Regions from separate parts of the Rouxiella sp. Mn2063 genome, predicted to be linked through region 2. Evidence: predicted binding sites of a transcription regulator. Region 2 holds the regulator's gene; each other region holds the start of a gene.

Region 1 (3,283 bases), 280 kb from region 2:
GTCAGCGACTGTTTTAATTGGGCTATCTGCATGTACCAGAATAACTTCGGCTTTTGGTTTCGGCGGTTCATCGCCGATATACAGCAAATTAGCACCTGCCGCTTGGGCAAACAGCGGGGGAGTATCACCGGTTGCACCAAGATCAATACTGCCAACATTTAGCGCTTCAAGAATTTGTGGACCAGCAGGAAATTCAACCCAACTGATTTTGGTATCTGGAAAACGTTTTTCCAGCAATTGGTTAGATTTGGCGATGACCAATCCAAGCGATCCTTTTTGATAAGCAATACGTAATTGCGCCGGATCCTTTTCTTGTGAATAGCCAATATTTGCGGTGAATAAACCACCAATTAGTGCCAGAAGCGGTAAAGATTTAGTGCCAATCTGGGTTAATGACTTCAATGAGATCATGCTGATCACTCCTGTTAATCAATCTTATACGCTGGCGGTTTGTCTCTGACGGGCTGCAATAAGCGGTTTGCGGCTTAATGCCACATAAAAGTTGTCCAAAGATTCGAGCAATCGTTCTTCTAATGTCGGTTGCAGGTTTGGCGGGAAAGTTTGGTAGTCACTAACCAAGGTGTCGTCAGCAAATACACCCTGTAAAACTTCTTGCGCTTTTAATGAGGTCAGTACTGGCTTAAGCGCATAGTCGATAGCTAGCATGTGGCCGATAGAGCCGGCGGTTGCCAGCGGCAATACGACTTTATGTTCCAGTGAACGCTCAGGCAGCAAGTCCAATAGGGTTTTTAATGCGCCAGAAAAAGAGGCTTTATAGACAGGCGTTGAAATAATCAGGCCATCTGCGCTTTCTAACTGGGCAATCAACTGTTTGAGTTGGGGGCTGGCGAAATTGGCAAAGAGTAAATCTTCAGCCGCAAAATCTTGTAGACGGTAGGAGATCACTTCAACGCCGCGTGCGGTTAACCAGCGTTCACCTACCTCTAATAGTGCAGTAGAACGGGAAGGTTGGCGTGGGCTGCCAGCCAGAGATATAACGCGCATAATCACCCCTTATTACAATTATAAAAAAAATTCATATTAGACAAGTAAGATAAAACTAACAGGCATCGCCTAAGGACGGGAAATCTCAATTGTGAATTTGAAAAGTGTAAAAACTGATAAGCAGTATTGATGCGGGATTGCTGCGAGATGCTGAGCTTTCGTAGCAGTCAGGTTAAAAGACGGTATCGATTGCGTGAAAATCTGATATTTATGGTGAATCGTTTCCAATTCACGCAAGGTTAGCCGATAATACCGCCCCGACTAACCCCGGGACCCGTAGGAGCATCCATGTTTTATCCTTTCGTTAAAAAAGCACTCTTCCAACTCGATGCCGAGCGGGCGCATGAATTAACTTTCCGCCAACTTGGCCGCATTTCTGGTACGCCTTTCGAGTTTTTAATCCGCCAGTCGTTACCGACTAAACCTGTCAGTTGTATGGGCCTGTCATTTAAGAACCCATTGGGGCTGGCCGCAGGTCTGGATAAAAATGGTGAATGTATCGATGCCTTTGGTGCGATGGGATTTGGTTTCGTTGAGGTTGGAACGGTCACGCCACGTGCTCAGGATGGCAATGACAAACCGCGACTATTCCGCGTTGTTCCTGCCGAAGGGATCATTAACCGGATGGGGTTTAATAACCACGGCGTTGATAATTTAGTCAATAATGTTAAGAAATCACATTTTGGCGGGATCCTTGGGATTAATATTGGCAAGAATAAAGACACGCCGGTTGAGAATGGAAAAGACGATTATTTAATCTGTATGGAAAAGGTTTATCCTTATGCAGGTTATATCGCGATTAATATTTCCTCACCAAATACTCCTGGACTGCGGACATTACAGTATGGTGAAGCGCTGGATGATTTGCTTTCAGCGATCAAAAGTAAGCAACTCGAATTACAACAACGTCACCATAAATATGTACCGGTAGCGGTAAAGATCGCGCCGGATCTTTCTCGCGAAGAATTGATCCAAATAGCGGACAGTTTAGTTCGCCATAATATGGATGGCGTTATTGCCACTAATACCACCTTGGATCGCAGTTTAATTCAAGGACTGGACTATTGTGAGCAAGCGGGCGGGTTAAGCGGCCGTCCAGTACAGATGAAGAGTACTGAAATTATTCGTATGCTGTCAGAAGAGCTTAAAGGCCAATTGCCTATTATTGGCGTAGGCGGGATTGATTCTTTGACTGCCGCCCGTGAAAAGATGGCAGCAGGTGCGACATTAATTCAAATTTATTCCGGCTTTATCTATCAGGGGCCACGTTTGATTAAAGATATTGTTACTCATATCTAATATTTTTAGCCTAAAGACTTGCCAGGGGTTTATTTATACTTCTGGCTCGTCTATATTTCATCCACTGAGCAAAGTTTCAACATTATTTTCGTACATAGAGTTGTCTGATTTAACTCGGTGGTAAATAGTCTTAGTATTTTTCGAAAGGGTGCATTCATTAAAAATCGTTTTAGTGGCAAATAGGAAAGCATTAATGAAAATCAAACCAGATGATAATTGGCGTTGGTATTTTGATACTGAACACGACCGGCTCATGTTGGATTTGGCCAATGGTATGATTTTTCGTTCTCGCTTTGCCGCAAAAATGCTGACGCCAGACGCATTTTCTGAATGTTGTTTCTGTGTTGATGATGCAGCCCTTTACTTTGATTTTGAAGAGAAATGCAAAAAAATAAAACTCTCAGGTGAGCAACGTGCTGAGTTAGTACTCAATGCTTTGGTAGCCTTCCGCTTCTTAAAACCTCTGATGCCAAAAAGCTGGCACTTTATGCAGCAGCCAAACCCTTTTCAGCCAGATAATGGTGAAGTCGCGCTGGTTAATCTGATGGAAAACGGGCAACCCGCGTTAGTGCTGGTGGTTGAATCAGGCGATCATGCCAGCTTGTGTCTGCTAGCACAGGAACGTTTAACGCTAGCAGGGAGAGCGATGGTGTTAGGTGATGCCATCAAGATTATGCATGACCGATTAATGCCTGCACCAGCTATAGCTGAAAATGATTTCTATGATCGAGCGGTGTAATTTACCTGGCTGATTAGCCGGAACCACGGCCTTAGAGCAATATGTTCAAGTAATACGTCTAGAGACCCGGCGCTTTCCACATTGATGTTGTTAGTTGTTTATCTACCAGGCCTAATTGGTCAGCGTAAATGGCCTGCCATTTGCTTTTCTGCTGCAAATAGAGAAGGTGATTGGTTTCGTCAGGCTGATATTCTCTCTCCCAGCGTACCAGCGCTTCCCCTGTTTCAGCCAGAGTCGGGT
Region 2 (3,283 bases):
TGGTGTTTATCTTGGTAATGGTAAATTTATTCAGTCTCCTCGCACAGGTGAAGACATAAAAATCAGTTACCTTGCGGATAACTACTGGCAAGATCATTACGTAGGCGCTCGTCGGGTCATGACCCCTAAAACGATTCGTTAAATAGTCAGTTAGCTCATCTTTGATGAAGAGCATTTAACGAAGTGTTTCCGTGATAACTGAGAACACACAGTTATCGACAAGAGAATGATAATAAAATAAGGGAAATCCCATTTAGGGATTTCCCTTATTTTTTATCGCTACCCTGCTTTGGCGAAGTCAGTGCTACATTGGCAAAGTAACTAAGGCATCGGTACAGTAGTCAGCCAACAACAACGCCTAGCGACGCCCAACTCAGTGCATCACCGCAGTAAAGCTGAAGATCAAGATCATCGCCAATGCGCAAACCGTGGTGATTAAAGACATTTTTAGATTACTATCCATACATCCTCCTTTCATGATGAACGCCGAGAATACTTATAATCATAACGAGCCAAACAGACATTGGCCATACAACCAGTAGCCACATAAAGAATAGCCATACAATTATTATGCCATTGATATATTCTCATAGCCGCTACCATTTTCCTATGATCTCTAACAAAGAGCGCCATCTTCGTAGTCAGCTTAAATTTTTCTTCCACTTTTCCGCAATATAAGAGAAAATTCGCGGTTACCGCCCTGCGATGTAACGGCTGCTTATCTCAGCCCCCTTTCAGGTTCTCTGCTGAAATCAATACAAACGATTTTGCTGCGTAAAGAAATTATCGCAGTTAAATAAACGCAGGCAAACGATTAACATAATGCTAACGTGCTAGTGCACGCGGGTTCAGGAGTTATTTTTTCCATGGCAACGATTAAAGATGTCGCTAAGCGTGCTGGCGTCTCAACCACGACGGTATCGCACGTCATCAATAAAACACGTTTCGTCGCCGAAGAAACCAAGGAAGCTGTGCGGGCTGCTATTAAAGATTTGCATTATTCTCCTAGTGCCGTCGCCCGTAGTCTTAAGGTCAACAACACCAAATCAATAGGGTTATTAGCCACATCAAGCGAAGCGCCCTACTTTGCTGAAGTTATTGAAGCCGTGGAAAACAGCTGTTTTGCCAAAGGCTATACGCTAATTTTATGCAATTCGCATAACAACCTAGAGAAACAGCGTGCTTACCTCGCCATGTTGGCGCAAAAGCGTGTTGATGGCTTACTGGTAATGTGTGCTGAATATCCAGCAGAATTGCTTGGCATGTTGGAAGAATACCGCGCTATCCCGATGGTGGTCATGGATTGGGGCGAATCGCGCAATGATTTCACCGACTCCATCATTGATAACGCCTTTGACGGTGGGTATTTGGCAGGACGTTATCTTATCGAGCGTGGCCATCGCGATATCGGCGCAATACCAGGCCAACTCAATCGTAATACCGGTGGTGGGCGCTTTAATGGCTTTGTTAAAGCGCTGACAGAGGCCAATATTCCCGTACGCGACGAATGGATTGTTCAAGGCGACTTTGAGCCAGAATCTGGATATCAGGCGATGCGACAGATCCTTTCACAGAAAAACCGTCCTACCGCAGTATTCTGCGGCGGTGATGTCATGGCAATGGGCGCTATCTGTGCCGCTGATGAAATGGGATTACGGGTTCCACAGGATATTTCAGTGATTGGCTATGATAATGTGCGCAATGCCCGTTATTATTCACCGCCACTCACAACGATTCATCAGCCGAAAGAACGCTTAGGTGAGATGGCGTTTACGATGCTATTGGACCGTATTATTAATAAACGTGAAGAACAACAAACCATAGAAGTTAAGCCTAAGCTGGTTGAACGACGCTCGGTTGCTGACGGACCTTACCGAGATTATCGCCGCTAAGCTTGCCATTAATACCCCACTAAGGATGCCAGACTGGCATCCTTTTTAGTTATCACGCAGCCATTCCTGGTTCAGCGTAATACTATCGCCTAAATAGTTAAGTAGCCACGCAAGAGCGGGCGACTGATTGTTCTGATCCCAAGTTAGACAGCATGGACTTTCCGGAAAGGTATTACTTAAGGTCAATGCGGTTAGTTTGTTCTGAGCAATCCAGGGTGAGACCATATGCACTGGCATCATGCCAACACACAACCCATCGAACAAACAATCAAGCGCACAAGTCCAATCAGGTACAACCAATCGACGCTGATTATCCAATGTCCAGGTATCACGTTTGGGAAGATTCCTCGATGTGTCCTCCAGACATAATGCAGGATAATGGCGCAGACTGTCGTCGTGAAGTGTCCCAGGCATTGCCGCCAATGGGTGTGTTGGGCTGACGACACAATGCCAATCCATAAATCCCATATCGCGAAAGTTAAAACGACCGCCTGCAGGTACCGCCCGTGTCGCACCAATAGCGACATCTGCACGACCATCTACCAGAGCATCCCACACACCGTTAAAGACTTCATTATGTATAATCAGCTCGGTATCTGAAAATTCGCGATAAAAGTCTACGACTAATCGCCGGAGCCTGGCTGGCTTTACAATACGATCGACAGCTACGTTGAGTTCTCCTCGCCAACCGTTGGCAACTTGTTGGCATTGGCGACGTGTGGCATTCATTTTTTTGATAAGTGATCTTGCTTCATCAACGAAGAGCCGTCCGGCCGCGGTCAATTCAACATCACGATGTCGCCGTTCAAACAAACTAACAGCCAACCACTCTTCAAGCTGGCGGACCGTATAGCTGATGGCAGAGGGCACGCGATGAAGTTCTTGTGCTGCAGCGCTAAAACTACCGGTTCTGGCAACAGTATCAACGACATCTAATGAATATTCTGACCACATATTTACCTTCAAAATTTTTCACAACAAGCCGCAAATATTAGCATTTCACAAGTTTTTCGCCATCTATTAGACTCCCGCACTCTTCTATAATGATTCGCAGTCTCGCGTTTATCCTTTCAAAACTAATAAAGTTGGTGTCATGAAACCCTCATTTGGATTTTTATTTTATCTGGCAGGCCTGAGTATGCTGGGCTTTTTAGCCACGGATATGTACCTTCCTGCCTTCAGTGCCATGCAAAGTGAACTCAATACAACTGCCGGTGCAATTAGTACTAGTTTGAGCATTTTTTTAGCGGGATTTGCTGCCGGCCAATTGGTTTGGGGACCGTTGTCCGATCGCTGGGGCCGCAAGCCAATTTTGATTATTGGATTAGTATTATTTAGCGCGGGTTGTTTAGGCATGCTGTGGGTTGACGATATTGCATTGCTATTAGCAC
Region 3 (3,283 bases), on a different contig from region 2:
TTATCCAGAATACGGGCGATTTCGAGTGCGATATCACAAGACGTTTCTGGAATAGGGATCACGACATCAATGTCCAAATCTTCCCAATCACGGGCGATTTTAGCACCTAATTTCTGTCCCATCCGGCGACGTGCGCTGTAGACAGAAATTTTATCGATGAAAGAGTCTGGACGGGCAAAATAGACAAACTCGAACAGGCAAGGGTTATATTGCGGGTTCTCAGCGCACATACGCGTGAACAATTGCCCTTGCTCTGTCACATAGACGGCTTCACCTGGTGCAACATCACGCAGGAATTCAAAGCCCAGCGTATCTAACGCCACGCTCTCAGACGCCACCATATATTCATTGCGACCGTCGGCCAATTGGCGTTTGCCAATAACCAGCGGGCGAATACCGTGCGGGTCGCGGAAGGCCAACATGCCGTGACCGATAATCATCGCCACACACGCGTAAGCACCGCGAATCTTCAGATTAACTGCTGAAACAGCAGCGAAGATGTTGTCAGCTTCCAGCGGGTAATGCTGGAAACGATCTAGCTCACTGGCCAGAATATTCAGCAGGACTTCTGAATCTGAAGAGGTATTAACGTGGCGACGCGCCCCTTCAAACAGCGTGTCTCTTAATTCATGCGCATTGGTCAGATTACCGTTGTGGGCCAAGGTGATCCCAAACGGTGAGTTGACATAAAACGGTTGTGCCTCGGAAGCGCTGGAACTACCAGCTGTAGGATAGCGAACATGACCCAGGCCCATATTGCCCTGCAAACGTTGCATGTGCCGAGCTTCGAATACATCTTTCACCAAGCCATTCGCCTTACGCAGACGGAAGTGGTTGTTGCTATCAATGGTGACGATGCCTGCGGCATCCTGCCCACGGTGTTGTAACACCGTTAACGCGTCATAAATCGACTGGTTTACCGGCATAAAACCGGCGATACCGACAATACCGCACATGTTGTCTTTTCCTCATCAGCGCTGCCAAAACTAAAGATGCTTTGGCAAGAAACTCGACGTGCTCTGCAGGTAGTCAAAGAACCACCTGATGATATAACTAAACTGCGGGATCAATTGCGACTGTTTCCAGTCTTCACTTTGTGAAAAGCCAGTAAACGTATCCAGGAAGAACAGCAGTGCTGATACGATCAACACGCCGCGCAGTGCGCCGAAACACACCCCTAACACCCTATCGGTGCCAGATAATCCGGTACGTTCTACTAACGACCCAATCACATAGTTCACAATCGCACCTACGATCAACGTCGCGATGAACAAGATGGCGATGGCGATCCCGTTTCGAACGACTTCATCTTCGAAACGCGTGAAATAGATGGCGAGGTAACTGTAATAATGACTGGCAACAAAAAAGGCACAGCCCCAGGTTACCAGTGATAAAGCCTCGCGAACAAAGCCCCGTATCAGGCTGACTAATGCAGAAAACCCGATAACCGCAATAATGACGTAATCAATCCAGACCATGACTTATTCCAGTAAAAAACGACTGAGCAACTTAATCCTTAACAGTCCTTAAGTGCAAAATCGCCTCCCGGCATCCGATTCGCGGCGAATTCTAACAGAAAAAGAAAACGTTTGCGTAGCGGAAATCTGCCGGTTGTAGAAATTAATAATGACGATGAAAAAAACATCAATCGCCGCAAAAACATAAGAAACATGACCTCTTGCTTCTTACGAAAAAAGGGCACAAAAAGTTGTGCCCTGATTAACTTATGTTCCCCCCCTACGAACGCAAAAGTCCCCAGGAGCTTAGATAACTAAGTGACTGGGGCAACTAAGGACAGCCAACGACCCTGCATCTCGAAAAATAACGGGGAAATCCCCTATAGCATTCGAGAGGCAGGTAGGCGGCAACCGAACGCCTCCCCAGGAGCTTAGATAACTAAGTGACTGGGGCAAGTAAGGGCAGCCAACGCCCCTGCATCTCGAAGGATGACGGGGATTAGTGAGCTGCGTTATAGGCGCGTATCAACCCACCATTCAAACCGCTCTGACTCTGCAACTCTGGTAGTGAGGCTTCCAGTTTTTGCTTGTTGGCTTCTGGACCGACAAACACGCGGGTTATCTCGCCTTGTACCGGTGTTGATGGCACCGTATAAGCACGGAAACCTGATAAACGCAGCTTGGCAACAATTTCCGTGGCTCTCGTGGCGTTCTTCAGCGCACCGAGTTGTACAATGTAAGCCTGTCCTGCCGGCGCTTTTTCTGGCTGCGTTTTTTCCTGCTGCTGCGGTTTTTCCGCTTGAGGTTTACTTTGCGCAGTAGATTGAGCTTGTGCAGCCTTAAGTTTCTGCTCCTCAATCTTTTGCTGCTCAGCGATACGCTGTTCAACTAAACGCTGCTGCTTCGCCGCTTTTTGTTCCGCTGCTTTCTGCTCAGCCAAACGCTGTTGGGCGGCTTTTTGCTCCGCCGCTTTCTGCTCGGCCGCCAAACGGTTTTGCGCAGCACGAGTATCAGCAGCTTTGGCATCCGCTGTTTTCTGCTCTGTATGCTTCGGTGGTGTGACCGGTTTAGATTGCGTTTGGCGAGATGTCGTCACCGCTGGCGGAGCTTGCGTTGAGGCGTTCTGGCTATCGTCAGGCGCATCATCAACGTCATCAGCACCATTTGCTGGCGCCGTGGTTGATGCCGCAGGATTACCCGCGTTAATCGCCTCTTTGGCTCCTTCAGGCGGCTGTGCCGGTAGAGATTGTGTCACAGACCCCGATGCATCTTGCTCGTGAGGATCACCCGGCTTTGGCACTAAAGGTATTGACGCAAATTCATCTTCATAATGCTTTTTTTTGCCGTCCAGTAATCCTGGCAAAATGATGACGCCCAGCGCCACCAAAATTACGGTACCCACCAGACGATTTTGAAACTTACTTGCCACTGGTATTCCCCGTATCTATTGCAGCCATAACCTGCGCTACCGTGTGAAAAGATCCGCAAACAATCACAATATCCTGACTATCAGCATCCTGCATCGCCTGTTGCCAGGCACTCAGTACATCATCAAATTGATAGCAGTTTTCCAGATGTTGTGCCAACTGCGCAACATCTGCCCCGCGCGGCCCGTCTAATGGCGCGCAATACCACAGATCAATCTGCCCCTTGAGAGTAGACAAGGTACCCGCGATATCTTTATCAGATAACATCCCGACTACCGCACGCACTTTCCCGCCTTGTTTTGGCAACGCCGCCAAACGTTCGGCCAAATAAGCCGCCGCATGGGGATTATGCGCCACATCGAGAATCAGTCTAGGCGAGGTACTGACCGTTTGGAAACG

The links. Region 2 encodes PurR, which represses purine synthesis genes. Its sites were predicted from a motif close to CANGCAAACGTTTGCNTG; they were not measured.
Region 1: the regulator PurR is predicted to act here: its motif matches at 1,184-1,201, upstream of pyrD (quinone-dependent dihydroorotate dehydrogenase).
Region 3: the regulator PurR is predicted to act here: its motif matches at 1,579-1,596, upstream of cvpA (colicin V production protein).

Annotation. Positions count from the first base shown of each region.
Region 1 is NZ_JBMOUD010000003.1:117,861-121,143, forward strand. Features, by position in the region: gene ACL9RG_RS05900 (sulfonate ABC transporter substrate-binding protein) at 1-411, opposite strand, end outside; gene ssuE (NADPH-dependent FMN reductase) at 436-1,005, opposite strand; gene pyrD (quinone-dependent dihydroorotate dehydrogenase) at 1,294-2,304, shown strand; gene ACL9RG_RS05915 (cell division protein ZapC) at 2,498-3,043, shown strand; gene lsrK (autoinducer-2 kinase) at 3,102-3,283, opposite strand, start outside.
Region 2 is NZ_JBMOUD010000003.1:395,713-398,995, reverse strand. Features, by position in the region: gene ACL9RG_RS07260 (C40 family peptidase) at 1-142, shown strand, start outside; gene ACL9RG_RS07255 (YnhF family membrane protein) at 374-463, opposite strand; gene purR (HTH-type transcriptional repressor PurR) at 867-1,892, shown strand; gene punR (DNA-binding transcriptional activator PunR) at 1,938-2,846, opposite strand; gene punC (purine nucleoside transporter PunC) at 2,986-3,283, shown strand, end outside.
Region 3 is NZ_JBMOUD010000001.1:52,904-56,186, reverse strand. Features, by position in the region: gene purF (amidophosphoribosyltransferase) at 1-956, opposite strand, end outside; gene cvpA (colicin V production protein) at 987-1,478, opposite strand; gene dedD (cell division protein DedD) at 1,957-2,886, opposite strand; gene folC (bifunctional tetrahydrofolate synthase/dihydrofolate synthase) at 2,876-3,283, opposite strand, start outside.